DNA from 4 places in the Arthrobacter sp. AG258 genome. Region 1 is predicted to be linked to each of the others. Evidence: riboswitches for the same ligand, from Rfam matches in the RefSeq annotation. Region 1 holds a riboswitch; each other region holds the start of a gene.
The links. A riboswitch is a leader RNA that binds a small molecule or an ion and turns the genes downstream of it on or off. The one in region 1 is predicted to bind S-adenosylmethionine.
Positions count from the first base shown of each region.

Region 2: another riboswitch for S-adenosylmethionine. It lies ahead of DFO47_RS13190 (DUF1737 domain-containing protein); the one in region 1 lies ahead of DFO47_RS19180 (bifunctional o-acetylhomoserine/o-acetylserine sulfhydrylase).
Region 3: another riboswitch for S-adenosylmethionine. It lies ahead of DFO47_RS05255 (aminotransferase class V-fold PLP-dependent enzyme); the one in region 1 lies ahead of DFO47_RS19180 (bifunctional o-acetylhomoserine/o-acetylserine sulfhydrylase).
Region 4: another riboswitch for S-adenosylmethionine. It lies ahead of DFO47_RS06750 (cobalamin-independent methionine synthase II family protein); the one in region 1 lies ahead of DFO47_RS19180 (bifunctional o-acetylhomoserine/o-acetylserine sulfhydrylase).

Region 1 covers NZ_SOBI01000010.1:169,462-174,268, forward strand. The annotation lists gene DFO47_RS19175 (homoserine O-acetyltransferase) at 1-662, opposite strand, end outside; SAM riboswitch class IV at 675-790, opposite strand; gene DFO47_RS19180 (bifunctional o-acetylhomoserine/o-acetylserine sulfhydrylase) at 890-2,215, opposite strand; SAM riboswitch class IV at 2,259-2,373, opposite strand; gene DFO47_RS21235 (S8 family peptidase) at 2,643-4,807, shown strand, end outside.
Region 2 covers NZ_SOBI01000005.1:367,127-371,933, forward strand. The annotation lists gene opgC (OpgC domain-containing protein) at 1-2,217, opposite strand, end outside; SAM riboswitch class IV at 2,394-2,508, shown strand; gene DFO47_RS13190 (DUF1737 domain-containing protein) at 2,522-2,785, shown strand; gene DFO47_RS13195 (rhodanese-like domain-containing protein) at 2,782-3,192, shown strand; gene DFO47_RS13200 (O-succinylhomoserine sulfhydrylase) at 3,193-4,401, shown strand; gene DFO47_RS13205 (glutamate--cysteine ligase) at 4,406-4,807, opposite strand, start outside.
Region 3 covers NZ_SOBI01000002.1:428,688-433,494, reverse strand. The annotation lists gene DFO47_RS05260 (class I SAM-dependent methyltransferase) at 1-229, opposite strand, end outside; gene DFO47_RS05255 (aminotransferase class V-fold PLP-dependent enzyme) at 322-1,740, opposite strand; SAM riboswitch class IV at 1,778-1,891, opposite strand; gene hisN (histidinol-phosphatase) at 2,033-2,857, opposite strand; gene rsgA (ribosome small subunit-dependent GTPase A) at 2,902-4,017, opposite strand; gene aroA (3-phosphoshikimate 1-carboxyvinyltransferase) at 4,001-4,807, opposite strand, start outside.
Region 4 covers NZ_SOBI01000003.1:91,633-96,439, reverse strand. The annotation lists gene DFO47_RS06760 (DUF3151 domain-containing protein) at 1-91, shown strand, start outside; gene DFO47_RS06755 (uracil-DNA glycosylase) at 174-806, opposite strand; gene DFO47_RS06750 (cobalamin-independent methionine synthase II family protein) at 1,018-2,226, opposite strand; SAM riboswitch class I at 2,239-2,343, opposite strand; gene DFO47_RS06745 (SipW-dependent-type signal peptide-containing protein) at 2,599-3,306, shown strand; gene DFO47_RS06740 (S26 family signal peptidase) at 3,315-3,920, shown strand; gene DFO47_RS06735 (hypothetical protein) at 3,934-4,650, shown strand; gene DFO47_RS06730 (choice-of-anchor G family protein) at 4,647-4,807, shown strand, end outside.

The DNA.
Region 1 (4,807 bases):
GCCAGGGCCAGGCCGTCTTCCGGACACGGTCCGCCGTAGTAGTCGCCGCCGTTGAAGTTCGGATCCTGGCGGATGGCCAGGGTCTGGGCCTGGGCGAAAGCGATCTGTTCAGCCGTGCTGGCAGCGCCGACCGAGATGACGGCGCAGCGCTGCACCCGGTCAGGGTAGGTCACCGCCCACTCCAGGGCGCGGGCACCCCCCATGGAACCGCCAAGGACGGCGTACCAGCTCCCGATGCCCAGCTGGTCCGCCAGCCGGGCCTCGGCAACAGTGCTGTCCCGCAGGGTGACCAGGGGGAAGCGTGAGCCCCAGGGTGCTCCGTCGGGGGCGGCCGACGACGGGCCCGTGGACCCGTAGCAGCCGCCCACAATGTTGACGGACACCACGAAGAACCTGTCCGTATCGACGGGCGCCCCAGGACCGGCCAGCTGTTCCCACCAGCCCTCTTCGTCGGTGTCGCCCCGGGTCACGTGGGTGCTGCCCGTCAGGGCGTGCTCGATCAGGATGGCGTTGCTGCCGTCCGCGTTCAGCGTGCCCCAGGTTTCGTACGCCAGGGTGACATCCGGCAGGTAGCCGCCGCCCTCGAGCTCGAGTCCTCCAATGGAGGCGTAGCGGACAACTCCGTGTTCGGGAATGGTGGTACGGGCGACGGTAACCGTCATGGCAAGACCTCTTCTACGCGCTTGCCTGCCGTCATTTGACCGGCAGGCCAGGTCTTCACCCGGGGCACCCCACCGCGGAAGGAGGGTTGCCGGCCAGCAAGCCGGGGCTGTCACTGGCACTCATGACCTGGTTCGAGTGTACGAAACACCCCCCGGTCCAGGCCAAGAGTGTGACTGGTTGTGACTTCCCGGCGCTGCCGGCCGGCAGCGCCCCGGCGTGCCGGCGGTCAGGCGTCGGCGCCGCCCTTGGCCGCGCGGAAACCGGCCTCCAAGTCGGCCAGGATGTCGTCGATGTGCTCCAAGCCAACCGACAAGCGGACCAGCCCCGGATTGACGCCGGCCACCACCTGCTGCTCGGGCGAGAGCTGGCTGTGGGTGGTCGACGCCGGGTGGATGACAAGCGAACGGACGTCGCCGATGTTGGCGACGTGCGAGTGCAGTTCCAGGGCGTCGACGAAGCGCTTGCCCGCCTCCGCGCCCCCGGCCAGGTTGAAAGCGACGACGGCGCCGGTCCCCTTGGGCCCGTACTTGCGGCCCCGTTCGTACCAGGGGCTGGACGGCAGCCCCGCGTAGGCGACCGATTCGACGTCGTCCCTTCCCTCCAGCCAGCGCGCCACCTCCGTGGCGTTGGAAACGTGCCGTTCCACCCGCAGGCTCAGCGTTTCCAGGCCCTGCGAAATCAGGAAGGCGTTGAAGGGCGAAACCGCCGAGCCAAGGTCGCGCAGCAACTGGACACGGGCTTTGAGGATGTAGGAAAGGTTGGCGCCCAGTGCGCCGCCCTCGCCAAGGTCCCGGGCGTAGACCAGCCCGTTGTAGGTGGGATCCGGGGTGTTGAAACCGGGGAACCGGTCGGGGTCCTTGCCGAAATCGAACTTGCCGGAGTCGACGATGACGCCGGCAATCGCCGAGCCATGACCGCCCAGGTACTTGGTGGCGGAGTGGATCACGATGTCCGCACCCCACTCCAGCGGCCGGATCAGGTAGGGAGTGGACAGGGTGTTGTCCACGATCAGGGGAACGCCGGCGTCGTGGGCCACCTGGGAGATGCCTTCGATGTCCAAGACGTCCTGGCGCGGGTTGGATACCACCTCGCCAAAGAACAGTTTGGTGTTGGGCTGAACGGCATTCCGCCACTGGTCCAGGTTGTCCGGATCTTCCACGAAGGTGACCGCGATGCCGAACTTCTTCAGGGTGTGGGCGAACAGGTTGTAGGTGCCGCCGTACAGGCTGGGGCTGGCCACGATGTGGTCCCTGGCCTCGGCGATATTCAGGACGGCGAAGGTCTCCGCGGCCTGCCCCGAGCTCAGCAGCAAAGCGGCCAGGCCACCTTCGAGGCTGGCGATCCGCTGCTCCACCGCGTCCTGGGTGGGGTTGCCGATGCGGGTGTAGATCGGCGCCAGTTCGGCCAGCGCAAAACGGTTGGCTGCGCTCTCGGCGCTCGGGAACACGAAGGACGTGGTCTGGTAGATGGGAAGGGCGCGGGCCCCGGTGGCGCTGTCAGGCTCCTGGCCTGCATGGATCTGGCGGGTTTCGAAGGACCATCCGTTGGACATCTCAGTCTCCTATGACATGGGCCCGGCATGCTGGGAGCACCACGGGCCGCGCTTGCTTCCGGCAATTGCCGGACAGCCTGGTCCTCACCCGGGGCACCCCACCGCGGATGGAGGGTTGCCGGCCAGCGAGCCGGGGCTTAACGCTGGCACTCATGACCTGCGCCCAGTGTAGGAACATCACTCCGGCCGGGACAGCATTGTGACGAACATGGTCTTGCCGCTGTGTGCGGGCCGTGGGGGTCTCAGCCGACGGGCGGGGGACGGATCCGGGCACGATGGCAGTCCGATGTGGAGGTTTTCCAAGGTTCCACAAATAATGCGAAGGATCGCCCGAGGTTTGGCCGCCAGCCGTCCTGGCCCGGATACCGTGGAAGCCGGACGACGTTATCCCGTCGCCCCCAACCACGCACAAAGGAATTCGAATCCGTTGCCCCAGTCTTTGCGCCTGGCCCTTGCCGCCGCACTGTTGTCCGCCGTCGCCTTCTGCTCAAGCGGTACACCAGTGCAAGCCTCGGCGCCGCCAGCGGCAGCCACCGCGCCCGCCGCCGCTCCCTCGTCCGCTCCCGACAGCCCCAATGGCCGCTACCTGGTCCAGTTCCCGGCGGGAACTGACGTCCCAACGGCGGCGCGCGACCTTCGTTCCCAGGGGGTCGCCGTCGACCACACGTTCAGCAAGGCCCTGCACGGAGCGGCGATCAAAGCCACGGCGGCGCAAGCCGCCGCACTGCTGCGGTCCGGCAAGGCAACAGCCGTGGAACCCGATGCGGTATCGACGATTTCCGCCACGGAAAAACCCGCGCCCTGGGGTCTTGACCGGCTGGACCAGCAGGCGTTGCCACTGTCCGGCGCCTACACGTATGACGCTTCCGGCCTCGGTGTCCGCGCCTATGTGGTTGACACCGGAGTCCTCGCCTCCAACGTGGATTTCGGCGGACGGGTTGCCGCGGGATGGACGGCACTTTCCGACGGCGGCGGGACAAGTGACTGCAACGGACACGGCACCCACGTTTCGGGGATCATCGCCGGAACCGTCTACGGCGTGGCCAAATCCGCCACGATCGTGCCCGTGCGGACCTTGGCCTGCGACGGGTCCGGCTACTACTCGGACATCATCGCCGGACTCGACTGGATTGCCGGGGACCATGCCGCAGGAACTCCGGCCGTGGTGAACATGAGCCTTGGCGGACCGGTCAGCAGCCTCCTTGACACCGCAGTCCAGAATGTCGTCGACGATGGAATTTCCGTCGTCGTCGCGGCCGGGAATTCGGCCACGGATGCCTGCACGTCCTCGCCCGCCCGGGTCCCGTCCGCCTTGACGGTGGCCGCGAGCGACTCCTCGGACCACCAGGCCTCGTTCTCCAACTACGGCCAGTGCGTGGCCCTTTACGCCCCGGGGGTGGGCGTTACCTCCACCTGGAACACGTCGTCGACGGCCACGGCATCGCTGAGCGGGACCTCCATGGCCTCACCGCACGTTGCCGGCACGGCAGCCCTCATCCTCTCCCGGCACCCGCTCTTCACGCCTGCGCAGGTCACGGACACCGTCCTGTCGACGGCTGTTCCGGGAACCATCGCCGGTGCCGGCGCCGGAACGCCAAACAAACTGCTGCACGTGCCTGCCAGCCCGCGCCTGCCGGGGGCATTCTCGTCGCAGGCGCCCTTCCGGCAGCTGGACACCCGCTACGGCACCGGCGGAGCCAGCGGCCCCGTCGCACCCGGAGCCACCATCCGCGTCCCCGTCACCGGCCACGGCGGCATCCCCACCACCGGAGTCTCCGCCGTCGCCGTCAACGTCACCGTCACCTCACCCACCAGCTTCGGCAACATCACCGTCCACGCCGGCGGCACCCCCACCCCCGGAACCTCCAACCTGAACTTCAACACCGACCAAACCACCCCCAACCTGGTCATCACCCCCGTCGCCGCCGACGGAACCATCGCCCTGACCAACAACTCCGCCGGCACCGTCCAACTCATCGCCGACACCTTCGGCTACTACATCGCAGGGGCCCCGGTAGACCCTGGCACCTTCTCGTCGCAGGCGCCCTTCCGGCAGCTGGACACCCGCTACGGCACCGGCGGCATCAGCGGCCCCGTCGCACCCGGAGCCACCATCCGCGTCCCCGTCACCGGCCACGGCGGCATCCCCACCACCGGAGTCTCCGCCGTCGCCGTCAACGTCACCGCCACCTCACCCACCAGCTTCGGCAACATCACCGTCCACGCCGGCGGCACCCCCACCCCCGGAACCTCCAACCTGAACTTCAACACCGACCAAACCACCCCCAACCTGGTCATCACCCCCGTCGCCGCCGACGGAACCATCGCCCTGACCAACAACTCCGCCGGCACCGTCCAACTCATCGCCGACACCTTCGGCTACTACATCGCAGGGGCCCCGGTAGACCCTGGCACCTTCTCGTCGCAGGCGCCCTTGCGGCAGCTGGACACCCGCTACGGCACCGGCGGAGCCAGCGGCCCCGTCGCACCCGGAGCCACCATCCGCGTCCCCGTCACCGGCCACGGCGGCATCCCCACCACCGGAGTCTCCGCCGTCGCCGTCAACGTCACCGTCACCTCACCCACCAGCTT
Region 2 (4,807 bases), on a different contig from region 1:
CACCAGCAAGACGACGTTGAGCAGGCGGCCCGGAGCCAGGTAGGTCCGGCCAAAGAGGGCGTCATACATGGCCCGGTAGGTGGCGTCCGGCATCAGCGCCAGCCGGACGTCGTAGTTGTTGGCCAAGTAGGGGTTGCCCCAGGATAGGAAGGCCAGGGCGACTGCAGCCACCGTACAGGCGGCCACCACCCAGGCATGCGCCGACAACCACGCGATAATGCTGCGCCGGTGGTATCCCACCACGAGCCCCAGCACGAACAGCACCTGCCACACCAGCAGCGGAAAAGAGTCCTCGAACTGCGACGGCAAAATCCTGAACCTGGTTCCGGCCCCCACGGCGTACACCGCCAACGATACCACCAGGACCCATACGGCCTTTCCGCGGTTCAACAGGGCCAGGATCAAGGGGCTGGCCAGGAGCAACACCACGTACAGGCCCATCACGTTAAACTGCCAGGGCCCGAACTGCAGCAGCAGGATGGCCGGCAGGACCTGGGGCGGCACCGGGAACTGGAACAGCGACGACATCCCGGCGTAGAGGTCGTACGTCCGGCCGGCACCGTTATGCCCGGCCCCGCCGGTCCCCTGGTCCACGAACGTGGTTAAGGCCTCGGTGTGGAAGAACGGAAGCTGCGCGATGAGGAAGACGCCGATCAGCACCGACAGCGCGGTCACATAGAGCTTCCCCGCCCGGCGGGAGGTGAGGTCCACAACCTTGCCGAAGTCTTCCCTGGCCTTCGGCCCGTAGACCATGCCCACCACCAGGCCGGAGAACAGTACGAAGAGTTCGGCACCCGATACGAAGCCCACGGCCTCCTGGGTGAGCAGCTGGAACAGCGAGACCAGGCCCAGGTGGTTGACCACCACGAAGACAATGGCCATCCCGCGCAGCAGATCCACGCGCGAGTCCCTGTTTCCCGGCTCCTGGTAGCTCCATGCGGTGGCGGCGTTGACCCGGCGGGGAATCTGCCACAGCGCCGCCAGGAGGATGGCCATCGCCACGGCCACGGTCCAGACCGCTGCCCCGGACAGGGTGTTGGCCCGGACATACGATCCGTCCGCGGCCACATCGGTGACCGGCCCGGTGACCACAGCAGAGGACTTCAGCCGGTCCAGCGCAGCTTTGGCGATGGCGGGATTTCCGGTGAGCAGCCAGTCGATGCTGGCCACGCCGGTATCCCGGGTGCTGGTGCGCTCGTCCCACACCACCGCCGCCGTCCTGGCGAAAGCCGGCGAGGTGGCGGTACCCACCACCTGGTCCCACCAGGCCGTCTTGATATCCGCCTCCGGCGGTCCGCCCGCGGCAGGGCTGTAGAACGCCGACGTCTGGAGCAGTAGCGGCTTCCTGCGGACCTCCGCGTAGGCACTGTAGAAGTTCTCGCTGCCCGCGCCGGTCAGCATCTCCTGGAGTTCACCGGCACGCGGCACGGTGTTAACGGCAGCGGCGCCGGCAGTGTCGTCATGGTAGGCAGTCAGGCCCACCCAGTCCACGGCGTCGTCCCCCGGATAGTAGGGGGCGTAGGCGGCGTCGGAGCCGTTCCAGGCGCCGTCGCCGTTGGTGTCCAGGAGGGCGAAGCCGTCACTTCCAGGCTGCGGGGCATTCCTGCTCCGGTCAAAGGGGTAGTCCTTGCCCAGGTACGGCGCCCAGACCATGGCGGCCCGGCCGCCGTCGTCCTTTTTGACCGCTGCCGCGACCGCCTTGAAGGCCTCCCGGTAGGCGGCCGGCTGCTGCCCCCAGGCCACCCAGCTCGAGTTCATGTCCGGCGCAAACCGGATCAACAGCCGGCCCTTGAACCCGGAGGCCAGGTCGCGGACCTTGCCGGCGAAGGCTTCCGCTTCGGAGGCGCCGATCTGGTCCAGCGGCACCGTGGGCTTCACGGTGAGCATGGCGTGGGCGCCCTTGGCCGAGGCCTGCTGCAGGAACCCCTCGATGTTGTTCCGGTCCGAGTCGCGGAACGGCAGGCCGATGTCGTGGCCAAACACGGCCGGGCTCGCACCCAGCCGGTCGGAGAATCCAGCGGCGGTATCCTCGCCCCATTCAAGGACGGCACCCAGCCACGGCTTGCCTTGGTCCGGTACCGCGGAGGCCGCCTGCGCAGCACCGGCGGGCGCCAGCAGCGCCAGGAGCACGACGACGGCGGCGGCCAGGAACGCCCCGGGGGAACGGTGACGGGCACGACGACGGCCGGCCTGGTGGTGCGATGTTGCTGCTCGCATGCTGGCAAGACCCCCCGGTACTCCCACTGTGACGGCAGGGCGGCGCCCCCGGTAGAAACTTTATCGGTCCGGCCGCCTTGCCGCGTTCCCGTGACGCGGTGGTCGCGGGCTCTCAATTACGGAACATGACGACGGCGGCCGTGCGGCTTGGCGGCGCAGGTGTTACGTTTTTGGGGAGTAATGAGTACCGGTGCTAAGCCCTGACTGGCCGGTCGGCAACCCTCCTCTCGCGGCGGGGTGCCTCAGGTGAATACTTGGCATATCGACCGATTCGAGCTGCAAGCGTGAAAGAAGGAGATCCGTCGTGTCTGACGCACCCGCCCCTGACGAAAAATTGTCCTACCGCCTGATTACGGGCCCGGACGACCGCTCCTTCTGTGAGCGGATCTCGGCTGCGCTTGCGGACGGTTACGTCCTGCACGGCAGCCCGGCGGCCACTTTCAACGGCAGCAGCGTCATCGTGGCCCAGGCCGTTGTCCTCCCGGCCGCCATCGCGTCGGCTGACGCCGCGGTGGCCACGGCCGTTGACGACCTGGAAGGCGAGTTCGACGGCGAGGGCCACGCATGAGCTACGCGGGAGACCTGACGCCGCAGGAAGCGTGGGCCAAGCTGGAGCAGGGCGCCATCCTGGTGGACGTCCGCACCGAGGGCGAATGGGCCCACATTGGCATTCCGGATACCAAGGCAACGGACAACGATCCGCTCTTCATCCAGTGGACCTTCCCCGGCGGCATCCCCAACCCCGATTTCGTGAAGGACCTCAAGGAGCAGGCGCCTGAGGACCCGGGCGCTGAGCTCGTGTTCCTTTGCCGTTCGGGCCAGCGATCCATCGCCGCGGCCGTGGCGGCCACCCAGGCCGGCTTCACTTCCTACAACGTCCTGGAGGGCTTCGAGGGGGAACCTGACCGCTACGGCGAACGGACCGTCAACGGCTGGAAGAACCGCGGCCTGCCCACCAACCTCGGAAAGAACTAAGTGACTTTCAATCAAGATGCCCCCGGCTGGAGCCCCGACACCCAGGCTGTCCGCGGCGGGCTGGACCGCACCAACTTCCAGGAAACCTCAGAGGCCGTCTTCCTGAATTCCGGGTTCGTCTACGAATCCGCGGCCGCGGCCGAACGCGCCTTCACCGGCGAGGACGAGCGCTTTGTGTACTCGCGCTACGGCAACCCGTCCGTGGCCACCTTCCAGGAACGGCTCAGGCTGCTGGAAGGCACCGAGGCCTGCTTCGCGACGGCGTCGGGCATGTCCGCGGTGTTCACGGCCCTGGGCGCGCTGCTTGCAGCCGGTGACCGCGTGGTGGCCGCCCGCTCACTGTTCGGGTCATGTTTCGTGATCCTGAACGAGATCCTGCCGCGGTGGGGAGTGGAAACGGTCTTCGTCGATGGCCCGGACCTGGACCAGTGGCGCGAGGCCCTGTCCAAGCCCACCACCGCCGTCTTCTTCGAATCCCCGTCCAACCCGATGCAGGAAATCGTGGACATCGCCGCGGTGAGCGAACTGGCCCATGCCGCCGGCGCCACGGTAGTTGCGGACAATGTCTTCGCCACTCCCCTGCTGCAGCGCTGCGGGGACCTGGGCGCGGACGTCATCGTGTACTCCGGCACCAAGCACATCGACGGGCAGGGCCGGGTCCTGGGCGGTGCCATCCTGGGCACCAAGGAGTTCATCGACGGCCCGGTGAAGCAGCTGATGCGCCACACAGGTCCGGCGCTTTCGGCGTTCAACGCCTGGGTCCTGACCAAGGGCCTGGAAACCATGAGCCTGCGCGTCCGGCACTCCTCGGCCACCGCCCTGCGGCTCGCTGAGTGGCTCGAGGAGCAGCCTGCCGTGAGCTGGGTGAAGTACCCGCTGCTGACATCGCACCCGCAGTATGAGCTGGCGGCGAAGCAGATGAGCGCCGGCGGCACGGTCCTCACCCTTGAGCTGGCGCCCTCGGGCGGGCGCTCCGGCAAGGAGGCGGCCTTCGCCCTGTTGGACGGGCTGCGGATCATCGACATCTCCAACAACCTGGGCGATTCGAAGTCCCTGATCACCCACCCCGCCACCACCACGCACCGCGCCATGGGGCCGGAGGGGCGGGCCGCCATTGGCTTGAGCGACGGCGTGGTCCGGCTCTCCGTGGGGCTCGAGGACGCGGACGACCTCATCCGCGACCTGGAACAGGCCCTGAAGCAGATATAAGGCGTCAGGCCTGGCGGACCCGCAGCAGTTCCGGGGTGTCTTCCACGCCGGAAAGATCCAGGGCGCCGCGCATGGTGGCGTCTACGGCGTGCCGGACCACTGCACCGAAGCCCATATCCTCGGGAGGCGGTCCGGCCAGCGCCCTGTCGCGGGCCCGGCGCTGCTCAGCGGCCCCTGTCCCGCGGGCGATGATGTGCTCCACGCCCTGGCGGGCCATGGCCAGTTCGCCCTGTTCCTGAAGGACAGGCGCCAGGTAATCCACCAGGGAACGGGCTACGTCCGCGGCCGGGGCCGGACGGAAGTTCCCAAAGTCCAGGAGCTCGCCGCCGAGTCCCGAACTGCTGGCCTGCCAGGAGGCCATCCGCAGCAGGACAGTGGGCACGGGCGCCGGGTCCACCCCCTCGCG
Region 3 (4,807 bases), on a different contig from region 1:
AAGGGTCGACGGCGGTTACCTCCAGGCCAAGCTCCAGCAGCAGGGCCGTAAACTTCCCGGTACCGGCCCCGACATCGAGTGCGTCACGGGCCTGCGCCGGGACCAGCCACCGGGCTGACTCCGCGGGGTAGCCCGGCCTGACGCGCTGGTAGTGCCGTCCGCCGTCGCGGAAACTGCCGCCAAGTTCCCGCCGGCGCCCGTGATCAAGCTTGGGGCCACCCCGAACCACGCGTGGACTCCTTCAATTCCGACTGTTGATGCCCCTCGAATTTACCGCACCCCCTTTGGACATGTGGTGGGGGAGCAGGAGCGGGAGGAGCCCTAGTCGTCGATACAGGGGGCCGCGCCGGCCGTGCCCGGGGTGTTGGGTGCCCAGTGCGGGTAGGTGCGGGAGTCGTTGGCGGGCACCCAACGGCCTGCGTCAACCACGTAGTCCCAGCCCAGTCCGTTGCTGCGCAGTGCGCGGATGCCGGCAAGAAGGCGTTCGGCATCCTCCAGCCGGGATCCGACGCCGAAGCTCGCCCGGAGTGATCCGTTGGGCAGGCCCAGGCGTTTCAGCAGCGGGTGGGCGCAGAAGCGTCCGTCCCGCAGGCCCACGCCGTGCTCCGCCGAGAGGTAGGCGGCCACCAGCCCGGCGTCGTAGCCTGCAACCGAGAAATTGACCACGCCGATGGTGTCCGTTTCCGGATTGGTGTCCTTGAAGATCTGGTGGACGGTGACGCCGTCGATGCCCTGGAGGCCCTCCACCAGGAAGGAGCGGATGGCGGACTCGTGGGCGTGCCAGCGTTCCTGGTCCAGTTCCGCGATCACCTGGGTGGCGCGGGCCAGCGTGGCGGCTCCCAGGACGTTGGGCGATCCCCCCTCATGGCGGGCCGGGCCGGTGGCCCAGCTGACGCCGTCGAGCCTTGCTTCCTTGACGGCACCGCCCCCGGCCAGGTGCGGGACACCGGCGTCCAGCCAGTCAGCACGCCCCACCAGGACGCCTGCGCCGAACGGCGCGTAGAGCTTGTGCCCGGAGAACGCAAGGTAGTCGACGTCGTCCGTGCTGATGTCCACCCGGCGATGCGGCGCAAGCTGGGCGGCGTCCACCACGATCCGTGCGCCGTACTGGTGCGCCAGCGCGGCCAAGGCCCGGATGGGGAGGATCTCGCCGGTGACGTTGGAAGCGCCGGTGACGGCCAGCAGGCAGACCCCGCCCTGCTCAAGTTCGGTGCGGACTGCCTCCAAAGTGCCGCTGATGGTGTCCGCGGCGACAATGCTGCGGTGCGGGACGCCCTGCCAGGGCAGGAGGTTGGCGTGGTGTTCGATGTCCAGGTAAAGGACATCTCCGGCGGGGCGGCCGTCCGCCAGCGGCAGGCAGCCGGCCAGCAGGTTCAGGGAGTCGGTGGTATTGCGGGTGAAGATGACCGAATCGCCGGGGCGCCCTCCCACGAAGTCGCGGACAATGTTGCGTGCGTTTTCGTACACTGAGGTGCTGATCTGGGATGCGTAGCCGGCGCCCCGGTGGACACTCGCGTAGTACGGGAGGATCTCGTTCAGGTACGCGGACACCACTGACAGCGCCGGTGCGGAGGCGCCGTAGTCGAGGTTTGCGTAGCGGACGTGGCCGCCGGAGATCAGCGGCGCCTGGATCTCGGCGCCGGTGACCGCGGCGAGGGGCCGGCCGGCGACGGCCTGTCGCGGATCCGGCGCGGCGGCGTTGGCGGTGGCGGAAAGGGGGGAGACGGTGGCAGTTGTCACAGAGACCTCACTTGGATACAGGACTCCGGCACAGTGGAATCCGCGCTTGCCGTATCCGCTCCGGACCGGCCTGGTCGTCACCCGGGGCACCCCACCGCGAATGGAGGGTTGCCGGCCAGCAAACCGGGGTTTTGCGCTGGCACTCGTGACCTGGATAAAAGCGTAGAACATGGAATGGGCAGGACTAAAGCCGCGGCAATTGTTAAGGCTTTTGTTACGCCCTGCCGAAGAAACGGCCGCGGACGCCCCCTCAAGGAGGCGTCCGGCGTCGTATTGTTCGATTATTGTGCCGCTAGGGCGACTGCTGGAGCAGGTCGTCGAGGTCCGGGTTCAGCCGGTGCAGCACCTCTGAATGCAGGATCGAGTTCGTGGCCAGGGCATTGCCGCCGAACGGGCCATCCTCGCCTTCGAGGGACGTGAAGCGGCCGCCGGCCTCCACCACGATCGGTACCAGGGCAGCCATGTCGTACAGGTTCAGTTCGGGTTCGCAGGCGATATCCACCGAGCCTTCCGCCACCATGCAGTAGGACCAGAAGTCTCCGTACGCCCGGGTCCGCCACACGTCTTCCGTCAGGCCGAGGAAGTCGTCAAGGTTTCCGCGTTCCTTCCAGCCGCCCAGGCTGGAATAGGAGAGGGAGGCGTCGGCCAGGTTTGAGACGTTGGAAACCCGAAGCCGGGTGGCGGCGGCCAGGGACCTGCCCATGTACGCGCCCATGCCTTTGGCAGCCCACCAGCGCTTGCCCAGTGCCGGAGCGCTGACGACGCCCACCACCGGCTCGCCCTCGTCCACCAGGGCGATCAGCGTGGCCCAGACCGGGACGCCGCGGACGAAGTTCTTGGTCCCGTCGATGGGATCGATGATCCAGCGCCGCGAGCCGTGGCCGGTGCTGCCGAATTCCTCACCCAGAACGGCATCGCGGGGCCGGGAGCGGGAGAGTTGGCCTCGGATGGCCTCCTCGGCCGCCTTGTCGGCGTCGGTGACCGGCGTCAGGTCCGGCTTGGTCTCGACGTGGAGGTCCAGGGCCTTGAACCGGCTCATCGTCTGGTCGTCCACGGAGTCGGCCAGGACGTGGGCCAGGCGCAGGTCATCGTTGTAACTCGAAGCGGGTTGGATCATGGTTCCAAACTACCGTCTGCGGGCGTTTCTGCCGGGAGAACGCGTCAGTTGACGCTGCCAAGCTCCTTCGTTTCCTGTGCTTCCATCCTTGGATCGGCGCCGAGCAGCCGCCGCAGGGACGCCAGGCGGGCGGCGCCGGTAGGGCCGGCGTGTCCGCCGTCCACCCACTCGTCCAGCCCGCAGTTGACCGCCGTTGCCGTGTGCTTGCAGCCCCGCTCGCAGTTTTCGATGCCCGGGGAGAGATCCGGGAACGAGCGCAGGATCCTGTCCGGGTCCACGTGCGCCAGGCCAAAGGACCGGATCCCCGGGGTGTCGATGATCCAGCTGCCGGGCGGCGCGTCCGCGAGCCGAAGTGCCAGCGCCGACGACGACGTGTGCCGGCCGCGCCCGGTGACGGCGTTGACGCCGCCGGTGGCGCGCTCGGCGCCCGTGAGTGCGTTCACCATAGTGGATTTGCCCACCCCGGAATGCCCCAGCATCACGGTGACGGTGCCGTCGAGGTGTGCGCGGAGGGCGGCCACCGCAGCGCTGTCCAGCCGGGCGGAGAGGCCGTCGTCGGACCGCGCGTCGATCCCGGAGGCCTGTGCGTCGGCGGTCTTGCTGATGATGACGGGGAAGTCCAGGTGCGTGTAATTGGAGAGGAGCTCGGCGGGATCCTTGACGTCGGCCTTGGTCACCAGCAGGATCGGCGCGATCCCGGCGTCGTAGGCCGCCACCAGGGCGCGGTCAATGAAGCCTGTGCGGGGCTCGGGGTTGGCGGCCGCCACGACGATGACCAGCTGGTCCGCGTTGGCCACCACGGCGCGCTCCACGGGGTCGGTATCGTCGGCACTGCGGCGAAGCAGGGTGCGGCGGTCCTGAATTCTCACCAGCCGGGCCAGCGTGTCCGGGGCTCCGGAGACATCCCCCACCAGGGAGACGAAGTCGCCGGCCACCACGGGATTGCGGCGAAGCTCGCGGGCCCGCGCAGCGATGACCACCCGCTCATTGTCCGAGTCCTCACCCACCACCGCGGTGTACCGCCCACGGTCCACCGTGATGATCCGGCCGGTTACGGCGTCATCGTGGCTGGGGCGGTCTTTGGTGCGTGGCCTGGAGCCTTTCTTGCTCGGGCGGATCCTGACGTCCGATTCGTCCCAGGAATCAGTGCTCCGCGCCACTGCCGCGCCCTTCCGGTCCGGCAGCGGACGTGCCCTCCTGGGCCAGCATGCCTGCCCACAGCTGTGGGAAGTCGGGCATGGTCTTGGCTGTGGTGGCAATATCCTCCACCTGGACGCCCGGTACCGCCAGTCCCAGGATCGCCCCGGCCGTGGCCATCCGGTGGTCCGCGTAGCTGTGCACGACGCCGGCGTGCAGCCGGGCGGGGCGGATGAGCAGTCCGTCCGGAGTTTCCTCGGCGTCTCCGCCGAGCCGGTTGATCTCTGCCACCAGGGCAGCCAGCCTGTCGGTTTCGTGTCCTCGCAGGTGCGCGATCCCGGTGAGCCGGGATGGCTCCGAGGCCAAGGCGCACAGCGCGGCGACGGTGGGGGCGAGTTCGCTGGTGTCCGCGAAGTCCCCACCCTTGATTTCCGGACCGCCGGTGACGGTCAGGACGCCGCTGTCCAACGTGACCGTGGCACCCATGCTGGTGAGGATGTTGCGCCACAGGTCGCCCACCTGCCGGGTCTCCGCCGGCCAGTTGGGGATCCGGACCGTTCCCCGAGAGGCGAGGGCCGCCGCCAGGAACGGGCCCGCGTTGGAAAGGTCCTGTTCGATCCGCTGGTCGAAGGCACGGATCGGTCCGGGCGCCACCACCCAGTGGTTGGGCACGGAATCGTCCACGGACACGCCTGCGCCGCGAAGGACCGAGACCGTCATGTTGATGTGGTCCAAGCTTGGTACCGGTTTGCCCACGTGCTCAAGATGCAGGCCGTCGTCGAACCGTGCCCCCACGAGCAGGAGCGCGGAGAC
Region 4 (4,807 bases), on a different contig from region 1:
GTCGGCGATTGGGGAAGCGGACGAGCCCGAGCGGATCGAGAAGTTCCTGAACGACTCCGATCCCGCGGCGAAGGCAGCCATCGAGGGCTAGATACGAATAATTACGACGACGGCAGGTCACCTTCCCAGCGAAGGTGACCTGCCGTCGGCGGTGGTTGAGCCGCGTCGAAACCCTAGGCGTGGTGGGCGATGCCGGTGCGTGCCATGGCATCGGCGTACGCCGTGTGCATGTCCGCGAGGAACTCCTCCTGGCGGGCCGGTGAACCTGCGAAGGCGCGGCCACTCAGGGAGCGGACCTTGTAGGTCTTGAGGCCGCGGCGCCACAGCAGCGGGACTTCGGTCTTCAGCAGCAGGTTGGCCAGGCGGTTTGCCTCCGTGCCGTGCGCCACGATCACGGAGGCGCGGGGGACCAGGGCGAGGAACTTCAGCAGCGGCTTCAAACCTGCCTGCACCTGGTCCGGGGTGAATTTTCCGTTGGCCTCCCCCGGGACGTGCCACGGGTGGACGTTCCAGGGCATCACGAATTCCGGGCGCAGGCCCAGCTTCCACTGGATGCCCAGCATGCGGGTCGCGGCGTCCTGGTCACCGGCAGTGATGAAACCGGACTGGTCCATCTCGCCAATATTGGAGTACAGGCTGATGATGCGGCATTCCTCAACATCGTGCATGGGGTCCACGTAGGGCACCACGGTTCCGGGCTTCGCTTCCTGCAGGGAATCGCACAGCTCGTTGACAGCGGCAACGCTGGGCTCGTAACGGCGGCTCATGAGCTGTTCGTGGAATGTTTCGGGGGCCAGTGCGGTCATGAAGGGCTGGTTCTCCTGCGGGGATTGATGTTGCGTCCACCGCCGAAAATGGGCGCACGGTGGCGCAGCTCATCAACGGTGGTTAGTTGGGGTGGGCCGATTCCGGGTCGGCCTTTGCCAGTTTACCAAGCCCGGGGAAACGAAACGCCGGTCCAGCGCACCTGATTCATGGCGCAGTGGACCGGCGGTCATTCCCGGAAGGGGCGGATGACTACCAGAGGCGCTTGGTGGCGCGGCGGGCGCCCTCGCCAAGAGCCTCCAGCTTGGCGAAGGCGATCTGCGGATGCACCCGGCCGCCCAGGCCGCAGTCGGTGGACGCGATGACGTTCTCGCGTCCCACCAGCTTGGCGAAGCGGACAATCCGGTCCGCCACCAGGTCCGGGTGCTCCACCACATTGGTGGCGTGGGAGACGACGCCGGGGATGATGACTTTGCCCTCAGGAAGGGTGGTGTCTTCCCAAACACGCCATTCGTGCTCGTGGCGGACATTGGCCGCCTCGAAGGAGTACGCGCCGGCGTTGACCTGCAGCACTGAGCCGATAATGTCCGCGAAGGGGATATCCGTTGTGTGCGGACCATGCCAGGAGCCCCAGCAAACGTGCAGCCGGACCTGTTCCTGCGGAAGGTCCCGCAAGGCCCAGTTGGTGGCCTCGACGCGCAGCTGGATGAACTTCAGGTAGTCCTCCAGGGACGGCTCCGGGTTGATCTGGTCCCAGCTCTCGGCCAGGGACGGATCGTCGAGCTGGACCGTCAGGCCGGCGTCGATGATGGCTTTGTATTCCTCGCGCATCGCATCGGCGCAGGCGTAGACGAGCTCCTCATCGTTCTTGTAGTACTCATTGGCGACGCGGGCGCAGGAACCGGGGGAGAGGGACGCCACGAATCCTTCGCTGAGGCCTGCCGCGGCGAGCCCGGTCTTCAGGTTCTTGATGTCCGAGGCCACCAGGTCATGGCCGGTATATGTCAGGGGCCCGGCGATCTTGGGTTGGGACACGCTCTTCCGGTGCGCCAAGATCCCGGAGGAGGGATCGCTGTACGCCTCATTGAACGCCTGCCGGTCCCGCCGGTCGGGGAAGGACGTCAGGACAACGTTTCCGGGGGACGACCGCCGGACTTCGGCTTCAGCCCACCGGTCCACGGTGGTCGGCTCCAGGCCGCCGAGCCGGGCGAAGGAGTAGTTCCACCAGGCCCCGTAGTCTACGGAGTTGGACATCGTATGCCCGTACTCGCCGTCGTTGGGGATATCGATGCCCAGGTCCTTCTGGCACTGGACCACGCCCACAACGGAGTCTTCCAGGAGCTCCAGGAACGCCGGCGTGATCCCGTCGGATTCCTTTGCGGTGTTGGCTGCGATGAGTTCATCGGTGCGAGGCAGGGACCCGGCGTGGGTGGCGCGAATATGGTCGGTGTTGAGGGGCATGCTGGAATCTTCCTTCCATCGGTCCTGGCAGTAGCACCTTCGGCCGGCAGCTTTCCTGCCGGACCGTGGTTGCTGCGGCGTCATTGAGCCAGGTCTCTCAGCCGCTCCGGATGGTCCACTCTTACCTAAAGCGACAGCGTGGCGGCGGGGCAAATCGGTTTCATATTGTGGCGCGGCAGCGTCAGTCGGAGCTCGTCCGCACGATTCCGCCGAGAGAAAGCGGTACTTGATAACATTTAATACACCGACTTGACTTTAATTAGTAAGTGATGGTGATCTAGAAACATCGGTCTTTTGGGGGAAATACCGATAATCCCCCATACCCGTGTCCCGGTCTTACCGTTCGGGGTTTAATAATAATTTGGGGGAATCATGGTTGGATCAGCCAGCGCTAAGCCGCGCTCGCAAAAGGCTAATAAAGTCCGCGCTATTCTTGCCGGCGGCCTTGTCTTGGGGATCGGCGCGGCCTTCACTCTCGCGGCGTGGACGGACAACGAGTGGGTCTTCGGCCAGAGCGACAACGGCGGTGGCCCGGGGACCAAGGTGTACCAGATGCAGCAAAACACGTGGACAGGCACCGGTGGAACAGCAGCATGGAGTGACCAGCCGGACCGGAACGGCGGGGCGTTGACCTTCAGCGTCAATGCGGACAACCTGGTGCCGGGCAGCACCGTTTACGCACCGATGCAGCTGCGGGCGGTGGCCGGATCCGAAGCCCTGGTAGCCAGCTTGACCGAGGCGGAGCAGTCCCTTCCCATAGACGGGGTCACCAACACGTCCCAGCTCTATTCGGCACTGAGATACGAAGCCAAGCAGGGTGTGCCGAGTTCGTCATGCAACGCTGCAGGATTCGGTCCCGTGCAGAACGCAAATATTATTCCTGCGGGCTCAACCCTCAACACCATCTCTGTCCCCGGAGCCGCGACCAATATCAGCCTGCCCAGGGGTGACAACGCCACCCCTGGCACCGCGGTGGATATCTGCTTCGCTCTGACCCTTCCCACGGATGCCCCGTCATCCCTGCAGGGGCAGAAGACCGTCCCGCTCTGGAAGTTCTCAAGCACAGTGGGCCTGCCATAACCCCTCCGATGAGGCAGACAGCGTCCCGGCGCAAGCCCGGGTTGGCGTCCGATCCCCGGGCCCGGCCGGCTGCCCTCCGTGTGGCCAGGGGATTCCGCGAAGCTTTGCTCACCGTCGTTGCCCTGTTGGGGCTGGCGTGCATCCTTGTCCTGGTCCTGGGCTTCTTCTTCAAGGCGTCCTTCGTCGTCTTCCGTACGGGATCGATGGAGCCGCTCTATCCAGTCGGTGCGCTGTCCCTGACCGTGCAGGTCACCGCCAAGGATCTCGTCCCGGGCGACGTCGTGTCGGTCCGCCGGGAGGCGGCGACCGCCCTGGTGACCCACCGCGTGGTGGCAGTTTACCCGCCCAGTGTGGAGGGGGCCACAGCGTCGCTAAGGCTCCGCGGCGACGCCAACACTTCGGATGATCCGTTGCCCTACGAGGTGGCCACGGCGCAGAAGGTGCTCTTCACGGTTCCCGGGTTGGGAACCTGGATCATGGCCTCCCGGGGGCCGGAGTTCCTGGGCGCGGCAACCCTGGCGGTGGCAGCACTGGTCACGTGGGCCTACTGGCCGCGGCGCCGGGCCGCGGTCCAGGCAGAGATCTGCGCCACCGGGGCGAAACCACAACAGTAAGGTCGTAGATGACATGGCGGGACCCAGCACCAGGGACGTCGTACGGGCCGCGGGGGTTGTCGCGGTTTTGCTGGTGGGCGCTGCGCCTGGCGCAGCCGTGGCGGACGAGCAGCTGATTCCGGTACCGGAGACGGGGGCGGCCGGCTTCCTGTCGCTTTCCTCGTCGGTCTATCCACTGACACTGCCGGTGCTGTCAGCGGGGGAATCGTTCAGTTGGCAAATAGGCATTTCGCTGGACCAGCCCAGCGGCGAGTCCACCCTGCAGGTCACCGCCGACGGTGAGATCGCCGGTACGGACACCTACGTTGTGTCCGTGGACGAATGCGATGTCCCGTGGCAGGGAAGCAGCGGCTTGGGCGGGGACCTGCGTTGCCCCATCGGCTCCACGCCGCGGATAGCGCCGGTAACGCTCGTTGAACATCGCCAGGATGTGCTGGTTCCCTTGCGTGATCTGCGCATCGGATCCTCGCCCTACCTTCGATTTGTCTTGTCCCGGCCCGCGGATTCGCAGGACCCGCCGGACACCGCGCTGACGCTGGGTATTGGGGTCACCGCTGCCGGGAACGACCACGCCGTGGTCCCGTCCGGCCAGCGGCCGCCCGCACCGTTGGCCAATACCGGGGCAGCGGTAGTGCAGGGGCTGTTGGCCGGCGGCGGCCTGTTGCTCCTCGGCGCAGCGGTGGTGGCTGCAGTCCGCCGGAACATGACCCGGAGGGGGGAGGCATCGTGAAGACCGCGCGCGAGAACCTGCTGCGACGCGGGGCAAGGAACCCACTGACATCCGTTGCCATAGCGGCAGCGGCCGCAGTCTCCCTGGTGGCGACCACCACCGTCACCACGGCGGCATGGGTGGACAACGAATGGGCCGGCGGTTCTGTCGGCGTTGG